4 regions of the Paenibacillus sp. PK1-4R genome follow, and region 3 is predicted to be linked to each of the others. Evidence: a T-box and tRNA genes for the amino acid it is inferred to sense, from the RefSeq annotation. Region 3 holds a T-box; the other regions hold tRNA genes.
What was found. The T-box of region 3 lies ahead of leuS (leucine--tRNA ligase). A T-box ahead of a tRNA ligase gene usually reads a tRNA of that ligase, here a tRNA-Leu.

Region 1 (3,172 bases), 180 kb from region 3:
GTTATCCCGAAACAGCCAACCATATTAAAGCTGCTATCAAGGCAGGGCATTCGGATGTATGCACCATTGATCGTAATGGAGCGGAAGGCAATCGGGATTTATCACTTAAGGGTGTTCCGGTCAAAAAAGGTAAGGATCGTGACGAGTGGCCCATGGCGATGTGCGCTGAGGGAGGAACAGGTGCAGATATCCAGTACATTACTCCGAAGGATAATCGCGGTGCGGGTTCATGGGTAGGGAATCAGTTAAGTACATATCCGGATGGAACACGAGTGAAGTTTGTAGTGAAGTAACAACAGGATATGGGTGGACAGAAACAAGGATAGAGTAAGGCATTCGTTGTGAGGCAGTGGCAGTATGTTACAGGATAAGTAGAAGAGAAAAACCAGACGTGCATGCGTCTGGTTTTTTGGTATAAAGTGCTGGCTTAAATAGATCTAGTTAACGTATCTATACGGGAACTGAGTTTCTAGGATTACAGAGCCGACTAAACGAGTTGCATTCCGCTTAAATGATGAGAACGGATGCTTAACAGACGCGTAACATGTTCAACCTCATCAAACGGTATCCACAGACTTCCGTGAACCGTACGTAAGGAGAGAATGGATGTATCAGCGGTACGCTCGGGAAATCCGGTTACCGTCTGACCGCTTGTATTACGAACCATGATCTGTTGTTTGCGCCGGATGGCAATTTCTACCTCTTTTTTCATAAGTCATTGCTCCTGATTATGAGATGTTAAATCCATATGTCAATGTTTTCAATGGTTAATTTGTCTTCTTTATCTAGTCTATCAGAACTAGGTATAGATTTCCAGAAGAGAAATCAACATTCTTCTAGGTGATTTGTCTTAGCTGTGGACGATCCGTTTTTGAATGGGGATTACGGGGTTATATTAGGGTAAAAGGAGGGGAACGGAATGACACAATTGATTATTGGGCTGGCCCGTACCGAAAACGAGGCTATAATTATGCTGAATAAGGTCAAAGAGGAAGGTATTAAGGATAAATATTTGGGAGCGGTGGCGAAGGAGCAGCTTAATCTGGAGCTGGTGAGCGAGAAGACAGGTCTGCCCAAACCGTTGAAGGGTGCCGGAACAGATGGTGCCTTTGGCGCTCTGAAAGGCATATTGGCTGGGCTGGGGAAGCGAATGGATCAGACAATGTCGATCGGAAATGCAGTGCGTAGACTCGCTGGTAATGAGATTGGGAGTGAGACTGATGATTTGGTGCTTACACTGACTGAAGCGGGGATCTCGGAGGAGGATGCGCGGTATTACGAAGATTGGCTGTTAAAGGACCATATCTTGGTTATCGTGGAGTGCAGTGAGGAAGAAGCGGCTCGTGTTCGACCTATTTTACTTTTTTAGTTTAATTTAAGGCTGATTTTAGGTTTCTTTAATGTTGGGGAGGTATTCTTATCTCACACCTCCCTTAATATAGATTGGTTTACCGGAAGTCCGGGACCGCAACTCGGACTTTCTAGGCACTGCGAGCTGACGCTTGCAGTGCCTGTTTCATTTATATAAGTTGAACTAAAGATTATTTACACTGACACTCCGATGACAGAATAACCTTCTAATCGCTGTTATCCCCAGATTTTTTCGATTCCCTTTTCTCAAGGGAAAATCCGGTGATAGCGTATGCTTCCGATGCAGCTTTCTTTCAGAAAGCTTTTAGGCGAGCGCTTCGCTTTTTCAGTTTTTTCTGTCCTCTCCGTTATCGTGTAAATCATTAGTTAAACTTATATAGTTAGATTATTTTTATAAAAAGTGTTGCAAAGTTAATTAATTCATGGTAAGATAGTTCTTGTCGCCAAGAAATACATAATCCTGCCGGGGTGGCGGAATTGGCAGACGCACAGGACTTAAAATCCTGCGGTAGGTGACTACCGTACCGGTTCGATCCCGGTCCTCGGCATCTTAAAAAGAAAGATCGCATGACGCTTGTTAATCAAGCTGCATGCGATCTTTTTTTATGTTTTTTAATATCAATGTCACTTCATTGTAGACCACATCACCATGCAGCTCATAAACATAAACCCTGCATAATACATATCAGAAGGTACATTTATCTGACTTTTATGAAGAGACGGAACAATGGTGTATACTATCCGTAGGCATATATTACCTTTACCTTGCTGAACGATATAAGTTCAACTACACATTTACACGATACAGCGATCGGAAGGTTATTCTGTCATCGGAATGCTCGTGTAAATAACCATATGTGAACTTATATTGAGTCACAAAATCAATAAAACAATCTTATGGACGGAGGACTCAAGTTTATGTTGAAACAGCTTAAGCCATACAAGGTGTTACAGGAGCGCAGAATCGAAGAATTGAAATCGGATGCGTATCTGTTGGAGCACCAGAAATCCGGGGCCAAAATTGTACTTTTGTCCAATCAGGACGACAACAAAGTATTCAGTATCGGTTTCCGCACACCTCCGGAAGATGATACAGGGGTAGCCCATATCCTCGAACACTCCGTGCTCTGTGGGTCCAAGAAATTTCCGGCCAAGGATTCTTTTGTTGAGTTGCTGAAAGGTTCATTGAATACATTCCTTAACGCCATGACGTATCCCGATAAGACGATTTACCCGATTGCGAGTCGTAATGATCATGACTTCCATAACCTGATGGATATATATCTGGACGCGGTATTGAATACGAATATTTATGAGAATGAAAAAATATTTCTGCAGGAAGGCTGGAACTATAATCTGACCTCTACAGATGATGAATTAACCTACAACGGAGTTGTATATAACGAGATGAAGGGGGCCTTTTCTTCACCGGAACGAATGGTGCGCAGAGAAGTATTAAACTCCCTTTTCCCGGATACCACATACTCCTCCGAGTCTGGCGGATTCCCAGAGGCTATTCTGGATCTAACGTATCAGGGGCTGCTGGATTTCCACACGAGATACTACCATCCTTCCAACAGTTACATCTATCTCTACGGGGATATGGATATGGAAGAGAAGCTGCAATGGCTCGATGAGAACTATCTGAGTGCATATGATCGCATCGAGATTGATTCGGCCATTCAACTTCAACCTGCCTTTGCAGAACGGGTAGACACAGTTAAGACTTACTCTGCGGGAAGTACGGAATCGGAAGTGGATAACAGCTTTTTGACCTATAACGCGGTGATTGGCACAAGTC
Region 2 (3,172 bases), 3.2 Mb from region 3:
GAACGCTTCTTAAAGAACCCATGGCGAAAACGCCATGAACCAGCGTACGGCTTGTTGCCTCTCCCTTTAACGCTTACGAGGTTAGCTGACGGATTCGGGCGCGAGAGTCGCCCTATTTCCGGCTGTCACCGGAAAATTCACCCCATGAATGCCTACTGTCCTGGACAGCGCATTCTGTTGGTTCCCCCGTTTCCCACTCATCAATGAATGGAAACTCAGCGATTAAAACATCGTTCGTATATCTTAAAATAAGATCGAGCGATATTATCGTTTGTTTCGTTTTTCAGGTACAATTTAGTTTAAATTGAAATTACGTTATGAATCATACACCCGCGCCATGTCGGTGTAAAGTCCGCACAGATCACCGAATCGACAGATTTTCGGCAATACTCACATATAATAGCGCTTACAACAAGGTCATACTCTATCCTTCTCTTTAAATCTATCTAATTCTCACTCTGACGAAAATCACTACGCATTTCATTCACGCATTCTGCACAACTTGCCTCTTTTGATTCATTTAACACCATATTAGTTTTGCATTATTTAATTGTAACCAATATAATAAGAGGTATCAGATGATATCATGGAGGCGATTTAGATGACAGTCTACGATTACAAAGTGAATACCCTTCGCGGTCAAGAAGTTGAAATGTCCGACTACCGTGACAAAGTGTTACTGATTGTGAATACTGCAAGCTCATGCGGCCTTACACCTCAATTCAAAGGTCTGCAAGAATTGCAAGACAAGTTCAAGGATGCGCCATTTGAAGTCCTTGGTTTTCCAAGCAACCAGTTTGCCCAGGAAAAAGGATCTTCCGACGATATCGCCGAGTTCTGTCAGATGAATTATGGCGTGAGCTTCCCTATGTTTGAGAAAATTGATGTGAACGGCTCAAGCGCTCACCCTCTCTTCCAGCACCTTAGCACAGAAGCTCCTGGCCTGCTCGGCTCCAAAGCAATCAAATGGAATTTCACCAAATTCCTTGTGGATCAGAACGGACAGGTAATTAAACGTTATGCTCCCAAAACAACACCGGACAAGATTGAAGAAGATATCAAGAACTTGCTGCAAAAATAATACATTGGCCACCCGTAGCCGGAAGGTAGAGCAGCATTGCCCCGGTAATGGATGGCCTTTTTTATCAACTTTGATGTCAAACTGTTCAAAAAGACAAAAAAAGAAGCCTTCCATTAATGGAAAGCTTCTTTTTAATCGTTCATATGATGCGGTCGAGAGGACTCGAACCTCCACGGGCATACGCCCACTACCCCCTCAAGATAGCGTGTCTGCCATTCCACCACGACCGCATGTCGTAAATAATCGGCAACAGAATTGATTATACCGGGTTCAGAACCAAAAGTAAAGTATTTTTTAATACTTCTTTTTCAGCTAGGCATTTTCATCAAAAATCGCATAATCTCGTCATCTTTACCCTTGAACTGCATACATTAGATTTGATCCCCTCCTTTCCGGATTGAGCTGATCTTATTGATTCATTTATATCTAGTCCTCCCTAGACTTCGCAGATATTTAACTTTAAATGTTATATAAAATAACACAAATATTGAATTCCAGATTTAAATACATTAAATTCAACTGATACTATTGACAAAAAGCGGACATTTATGGGATGATAACTATCATATAATTCGGATTTTTAAACATAATGCAAACAAAAAGGAATATAAATGTCACTTTAAGTGACATTTAACGAACACAGGAGGCGAATGATTGTGAACCGTGGGAATAAGCTGCTCGATTATGTCAAACTGCTTGATTCCTCTATTCAGGTTGGAGGGTTCACCCATTCCTTCGGCATGGATATCCATATCAGGGAGGGTACCATTCGTAATGCTGAAGATCTCGAATCATTCATGCGTTGTCAGTTGCATCCGAGCATCGTTCGTCTAGAAGGTATGGCCATCAAAGGCATCTATACCGCAGCAGATCACAAGGATACATGGCGGATAGCTCTAATCGACAAGCTCGTCCATGTTCAGCGAACCCCTGGAGATCTCAGAGAACAAGCTGCCGCCATGGGTAAACGATTGATCAGACTTGCACGCGCTCTGCACCCCTGGATTGAATTCAGCCAGCTCGAACAGATCTTTGCCAAATACGATTCGGTTGGCTGCCTCTCCACTGTTCACGCCTGGATTAACCACCACCTCGACATCCCGGTCGAGGAGGCGGTCCTTGGTTACCTGCATTCAGCCATGAATGCCTGCATAACCGAAGCCTCCAAAGTCATTCCCCTGAACAACGATACAACCAAGGATCTGATGGTCCGCCTGGCCACAGATCTGGAGAATGAATGGAAGACCGTCAGCGCCTCGGCTGCGGATGGACTGGCACAGCCAACCTCGATGTCCATGAAATCATTTTTCCCCAGTTTCCATATGCTTGGAGCTGGACTTCATGCCTACAGGGCCTAATCCTCTTCCTCCTCATACCTGCTCCCCTTTATTCAAACAAACTAAAAAACACGCGGCAACCTCCTTGCCGACGTGTTTTTTGTCATTTTATTTGTTTTATTTACGTATTTACGCCATTTTTCATCACAAAATACACTTTTTTCCGTCTTTTTTAATTGTTAGATGACGAATTTACGTATATAATGAAACATACAGCTCGCATTTCTATATATTTTACATGAAGAAAGGGCGGCTGAATACTACATTCTAACCAGGGGTGAACCCTTTTGAACAAGAAAAAACCAGTTACACCGTTCGGATGGGCCATCAAACGACGGCTAACCGAACTTCAAGTGGACCAGAAGACCTTTTGTGAACAGCATGGCATCCCACCCTATCGTTTATCCAATCTTATTCACGGCACACGCAAAGCAACCCGATTCAGGCACCTGGTCGCTGATATTTTGGATATTCCAGATGAACTGAGATAAGATTTCTGCCAAAGGAGGGTCCCATCCATGAGACATGTTACATCCGATCTGGAGAGGCTGTCGTTCCAGTCCATACGTCACCAGCTCATCATCGTTGATCACAATTGGATTATCCAAAGTTGTAACCGTGCCTGGCAACAGGGACTCGGTCAATGCTCACCATCCCCGGATACACACAGTAATCATAGACATTACCTGCATCTGACGGAAGCCTGGGCAAAACGAGGCAAGAACGCTAACATGGCACTTGTCGCACAGAATTT
Region 3 (3,172 bases):
TCATCGTTCCGTCTTCCAGATGCAGAATCGGGATTGGCTCACCCCAGTAACGCTGACGGCTGAACAGCCAATCACGCAGACGATAGGTTACTTTCCCTTGTCCTTTACCGTTCTCTTCCAGCCAAGCAATCATCTTGGCAACCGCTTCTTCATTGTTCAGTCCGTTCAGGAAATCGGAATTTACATGCGCGCCATCACCCGAATATGCCTCTTGTGTAACGTCTCCACCTTGAATAACCTCAATGATATCCAGACCGAACTGCTTCGCAAATTCCCAGTCACGTGCATCATGACCCGGAACAGCCATAACCGCGCCTGTACCGTAACCTGCAAGAACGTAATCAGCAATCCAGATCGGCAGTTTTGCACCATTAACGGGATTGATTGCATAAGCGCCAGTGAAAACACCTGTTTTGTCTTTGGCCAAATCTGTACGTTCCAGATCACTCTTACGAGAAGCCTGCTCCTGATAAGCCTGAATCGCTTCACGTTGGTCATCGGTTGTAATTGCTTCTACCAATTCATGTTCCGGAGCAAGTACTGCAAAGCTCGCACCAAACAATGTGTCCGCACGGGTAGTGAACACCTTAATGACTTCCTCGCGACCTTCAATGGCAAATACAACTTCTGCACCTGTCGATTTACCAATCCAGTTACGTTGCATATCCTTGATGCTTTCAGACCAATCCAGCTCTTCCAGGTCTTCCAACAGACGCTCTGCATACTCGGTAATTCTCAGGACCCACTGACGCATCGGTTTGCGTACAACCGGATGTCCACCACGTTCACTCTTGCCATCAATAACCTCTTCATTAGCAAGTACCGTTCCAAGGGCTTCACACCAGTTAACTGCAACTTCATCCACATAAGCGAGGCCCTTATTGTACAGCTGGATAAAGATCCATTGCGTCCATTTATAATATTCAGGGTCCGTTGTGCTGATCTCACGATCCCAGTCATAGGAAAAACCAAGCGATTTGATCTGGCGACGGAAATTGTCAATATTACGGAATGTAATATCTCGTGGATGTTCACCTGTATCCAGTGCATGCTGCTCAGCAGGCAGGCCGAAAGCATCCCAACCCATTGGGTGCAATACGTTGTAACCGCGCATACGTTTGTAACGGGAAACGATATCCGTTGCCGTATATCCTTCCGGGTGACCTACGTGCAGACCTGAACCGGATGGATAAGGGAACATATCCAGTGCATAAAATTTCGGTTTAGCAGGGTCCTCACCCGTTTTAAACGTTTTATTTGCATCCCAGTATTGCTGCCAACTTTTTTCCATGACTTGTGGCTGATAGCCGTGTTTCGGCTGGTTATTCTCACTCATCTATTGTTCCTCCTTCAGGTTATTCGCTTTAGCTTTAATTGCAACAAAAAAACCTCAGCATCCCGTAGCGTTTGCAGCGCTAGGGACGAGAGGTTGAATTCCCGTGGTACCACCCTAGTTAGCGGACGAACGTGCTTCGTCATCCACTCCCTTTGGACCTGTAACGGCGGTTAACCGATGCGGATTTCCATTCCTAAACCCAAGCTTTATACAAGCAGGTTAAACAGAATGGTGTAATCACCGCATTTCTCCAAGGCGAGTTCGCAAATCACTGTCAACCGGCTTGCACCAACCGCCGGCTCTCTGTTATGTACAGGAATTACTACTGATCCTTATCATCGAAATATGTATACAATATCGGGACCATTATATAAAAAAGCAAGCCCAAAGTCAATATTACACGTTATAATCGCCATCTTGAAGTCTACGGTTTGTACCCTTCATAACGCTGGTTGCTGTTCAGGATAACCGAAAACGCTCAAGGCCTTCCTCCAGATTATGAATGGTCCAATTCACATGTTCCTGATTATCATATTGGCGATAAGCGCACTCTATGCGCAGCACCAGATCAAAGTACAAGTCATAGAGACTTCTTCTTTTCAATTCACTTTCAGTCGTAATCGCAAGCCCATACCCTTTCACAAAACCAGGCGTATAGTTAAAATGACTGAAATAATGCTCCATCAGAGGATCTGCCCACAGTGAACGTTCAAAATCAATAATCGCTGTGATTCGACCTTTATCTATTAACACATTGCCATCCCACAGATCCCAACTGACAAGCACAGGTTCTTTGACATCGTTCAATACATTGGATTTTTCTTCAATCAAACGTCTCAATTCAGGGTAATCGATCGAAAATGTAATTCCGGCTTCTTCACCATCGGTAAGAATGTCATCCATCAAATTCATAAATGCTTCTTTCCATGTGGAATAACGCTGTTTTTGCTCCGAGAAATATCCAAACTTCTCACCCTTGATTTCATTAATTCGACGATTGTACCGGCCCAGCTGGTGTTCAATGGCTTCCTGCTCTTCCGCAGAATATTGATCCTTAACCTGATTATAGGGTGTTCCAGACATATACTCCATGATAAAATAACGCGCTGAAGCAATGGTTAACGAATCATCATAAACCAGCACTTGGGGTACGGGAACATCCTGTAGCTCCGTGATGAGGCGTAGTGCCTCAACTTCGGCAATCATGAGATCCTGTTCACAGCGCATCAGATTTGTCGAAGCCGACGGTGCAATTTTGAGTACCACCCGCTGTGCGTCACTTAGGGTAATGAGATATGCATGATTGGCCCAGCCATCCACCATTTCCTTGTAGTCCTGTATACTTGCAGAGAAATGCTGCTTTATTATGGCATTCAACTGTTCTGACGAAAGTCTTGTTTTATATGTACTTTCCACTTCTACACCTCACATTGACATTTGATTTATTTCCTCAGAAAACGCTTTCTATCCGACTATTATCACCTCCTTTACTTTAACTGGCAATACTTTTTGTCACGTCGATATATCTTTTCTTGCATTCCTTTACCCTATTTAAGAATATTGCTATTCATTCTCCATGGTAAATCAAACAAAAAAACTGCCCTTATGCAACATACATAAGGACAGTTCTCATTATTCGCTCTTACTTCACAGCCACGTAGAACAAGCGCTGTGCGCTGTCTCCGGCCTCTTTCCATTCAAAATCCGCATATACCTTCACGTCTCTAAAGCCTGCCTTGGACAACTCCAGCTTCATCCAGTCCGGATTATATGCACGCTGGACATGAACTTCTTCAAAGCGCTGGTACATATCCTTGCTACCATTATCCACACGCG
Region 4 (3,172 bases), 2.6 Mb from region 3:
GGAAGGAGGTTTTGAAAGGGTTTACATAAAATAAATGCAAGACAATCCGCTATTCTTGTTTGTTATTCCTGGTCGCGGTTTATCTATGTAACCATTTACCATTATCGAGGAGGATGAAAGTAGTGAAATTCAAACTAAAAAAGACGATTAATGTTCTTTTGGCCTGTTTAACAGCCCTGCCTTTGATGTTAACCCCGACTAATGTGTCAGCAGCCAGCGATGCCAACATTAATTTGTCCTCGGAAAAACAACTGATTAAGGGCTTTGGGGGCATTAACCTTCCTGCCTGGATTGGTGATCTGACTCCCGCTCAACGTGAAACTGCTTTTGGTAATGACCAGAATCAGTTAGGCTTTTCAATTCTCAGGATCTACGTCGATCCGGATTCTAATAACTGGTATCGTGAAGTTGCCACAGCCAAACGGGCTATTGAAAAAGGGGCTATCGTATTTGCATCCCCATGGAATCCTCCAAGCAGCATGGTTGAAACGTTCAACCGCAATGGGGACACCAATGCCAAACGTCTGAAATACGACAAATATGCCGCATATGCGCAACATCTGAACGACTTTGTAACCTACATGAAAAATAACGGCGTAGATCTGTATGCCATTTCTGTGCAAAATGAACCGGATTATGCTCATGACTGGACCTGGTGGACTCCACAAGAGATCCTTCGATTCATGAAAGAAAATGCCGGGTCCATTCAAGGTACCAGAGTCATGGCGCCTGAATCCTTCCAGTATTTAAAGAATATATCCGACCCAATCCTGAATGACCCGCAGGCACTTGCCAACATGGACATACTGGGAGCACATACGTATGGAACCCAGATTTCGAATTTTGCCTACCCTCTCTTTAAGCAAAAAGGAGCCGGTAAAGAACTGTGGATGACTGAGGTGTACGTTCCGAATAGTGACAACAACTCAGCAGACCGCTGGCCTGAAGCACTGGACGTTTCCTATCACATGCACAATGCCATGGTAGAAGGTGATTTCCAGGCCTATGTGTGGTGGTACATCCGCAGACAGTATGGTCCGATGAAAGAGGACGGTACCATAAGCAAACGCGGATATAATATGGCTCATTTCTCCAAATTCGTGCGTCCAGGCTACCTGCGAGTCGACGCAACGAAAAATCCGGATACGAACACCTTTGTCTCAGCCTACAAAGGTGATAACAAAGTTGTCGTCGTGGCGATTAACCGTGGAACTTCAGCCACAAGCCAAAAATTCGTTCTGCAGAATGGTAATGCCTCCACTGTGTCCTCATGGATTACGGACAGCAGTCGAAACCTGGCAAGCGGAACCCCGCTTACCGTATCCAATGGAGCCTTCACGGCACAGCTCCCGCCTCAGAGCGTAACAACATTTGTTGCCAACATTACTGGCGGAAATAGCGGCGGGAATACAGGCAGTGGCACTACGTATGAAGCTGAGACCGGAACGTCACTTACGGAAGCTGCCATTGAAACAATCTACCCCGGTTACACTGGCTCCGGGTATGTTAACTTTAATGCGATGACTGGTTCAGCCATTCAATGGAACGGCATTAATAACGCTACAACAGGTACCAAAAACGTAAAGTTTCGTTATGCGCTGGAAAGTGGAACACGGAACCTCGACATTTTTGTGAACGGAACCAAAGTCATCAGCAACGAACCCTTTCCGGCTACGGGAAGCTGGTCCACTTGGGTTGAAAAAACAATACAGGTCCCCATGAACACGGGGACCAATACATTGAAAGTGGTTACCACCGGATCGGAAGGACCGAATATTGACAGCATTAATGTTACCGCAGCGCAATAAAAGTTCCATATGGCTGATGGAAGACCATTTGCTGTAAGAGCAGCTAAGTAGTAACCTCTTGGATACTCAAGTCTAAAGTTAGTGTTATATCAAAAAATGCAAAAAAAGACTCCTTAAGCATTAGCTTAAGGAGTCTTTTTGTTAGATGCGGTCGAGAGGACTCGAACCTCCACGGGGGGTTAGCCCACACGGACCTGAACCGTGCGCGTCTGCCAATTCCGCCACGACCGCATATTGTATCTCCGTCATCAATATCGGCGACAAGAAATAATATATCATGTGGAATCTATCATGTCAACACTGAAAATAATAACAATAAAGCCCGAACCAGACATCCATGTCGATTCGGGCTTTACCTTTAACTACAAATTACAGCTTGGAAGGCCAGTTGCCATACCAGGCATAACCGCCTCTTCTTTCTTTATCAATATCACTTAATTTGTATTTAACTACCCCGTCACGACCAATAAAGATTGGTTTATCCGTTCCGATCTCATAGAAGCGTGCCCAAATTGGTGCAGCTTTGGAATCTGCGATAATTTTACTGTCTCCATTAGCTCTTTCATACTTGTAACCCGTAATTTTCACCTTGTTAAACCAAGCCTCAGCTCCTTTAATGGATGCGGTAATTTTAGCGTTAGCAGGTCTGGTTTTTAGAAATTTAACAATCGTTACACTCTCTCCAGCTGTCAGCGATGGCACTTCGTAGATTCTTGCGCTCGCTGGTTTAAGGGAACTGGAATCATGTTGTTGTCCCCATGCTGTCAGCTTACCACCTGAAACGACTTGTGTATTCAGAATCGCCTCCACACCTTTGGCAACTGAATTTTTACTGCGGTTAGCAAGTGTGCTGTCGATAAATGAAAAATCACCTTTGCGGGCTGCTACTTCATCCAGCATGATCATTACATTAATCATGGCATCATCATTATAGGTAATGTGCTTGTGATATCCGGAGCTTTGGTAGACCTGTGGCCATCCTCCGTTTGAATACTGCATGTTGATCAAAAAGTTAATTCCTTTGATTGCAGCTGTGGAGTATCGCGGATCATTCGTCTTTTTAAATTCCTTCGCCAATCTTCTAATTTCTGAGTATGTAGCCTTGTTGTCTATCGTGGACTTCGCCCACTCTCCACTTGTCTGTTTATAATCTTTTCTCCAACCTCCATCTGGCAGCTGGTTCTTCAAAATATCAGAAATACTCGCTGTAGTACCCGATGCATCCGCAGCAGATACCGTCCCTACAGGGAGAACTGCCATTCCAACTGCTGAGAACACCATCGTACATGCCAGGACAAAAGTAATTATTTTCTTCGCTTTCAAATGTAACACTCTCCTATGTTCGTTTTTATAAATCTGCCACT

Region 1: it has a tRNA-Leu gene. The T-box ahead of leuS (leucine--tRNA ligase) is inferred to sense a tRNA for this amino acid. The anticodon was not compared.
Region 2: it has a tRNA-Leu gene. The T-box ahead of leuS (leucine--tRNA ligase) is inferred to sense a tRNA for this amino acid. The anticodon was not compared.
Region 4: it has a tRNA-Leu gene. The T-box ahead of leuS (leucine--tRNA ligase) is inferred to sense a tRNA for this amino acid. The anticodon was not compared.

What each region holds. Positions count from the first base shown of each region.
Region 1 covers NZ_CP126535.1:4,725,562-4,728,733, reverse strand. The annotation lists gene QNO02_RS20565 (NucA/NucB deoxyribonuclease domain-containing protein) at 1-293, shown strand, start outside; gene QNO02_RS20560 (hypothetical protein) at 488-712, opposite strand; gene QNO02_RS20555 (general stress protein) at 920-1,369, shown strand; tRNA gene QNO02_RS20550 (tRNA-Leu) at 1,834-1,919, shown strand; gene QNO02_RS20545 (insulinase family protein) at 2,290-3,172, shown strand, end outside.
Region 2 covers NZ_CP126535.1:1,653,033-1,656,204, reverse strand. The annotation lists cyclic di-AMP (ydaO/yuaA leader) riboswitch at 56-231, opposite strand; gene QNO02_RS06955 (glutathione peroxidase) at 602-1,081, shown strand; tRNA gene QNO02_RS06950 (tRNA-Leu) at 1,229-1,311, opposite strand; gene QNO02_RS06945 (urease accessory protein UreF) at 1,738-2,439, shown strand; gene QNO02_RS06940 (hypothetical protein) at 2,706-2,909, shown strand; gene QNO02_RS06935 (nitrogen regulation protein NR(II)) at 2,937-3,172, shown strand, end outside.
Region 3 covers NZ_CP126535.1:4,902,951-4,906,122, forward strand. The annotation lists gene leuS (leucine--tRNA ligase) at 1-1,336, opposite strand, end outside; T-box leader at 1,415-1,684, opposite strand; gene QNO02_RS21340 (phosphotransferase family protein) at 1,796-2,752, opposite strand; gene QNO02_RS21345 (class I SAM-dependent DNA methyltransferase) at 2,979-3,172, opposite strand, start outside.
Region 4 covers NZ_CP126535.1:2,327,521-2,330,692, reverse strand. The annotation lists gene xynC (glucuronoarabinoxylan endo-1,4-beta-xylanase XynC) at 114-1,808, shown strand; tRNA gene QNO02_RS10240 (tRNA-Leu) at 1,955-2,039, opposite strand; gene pelA (pectate lyase) at 2,178-3,140, opposite strand.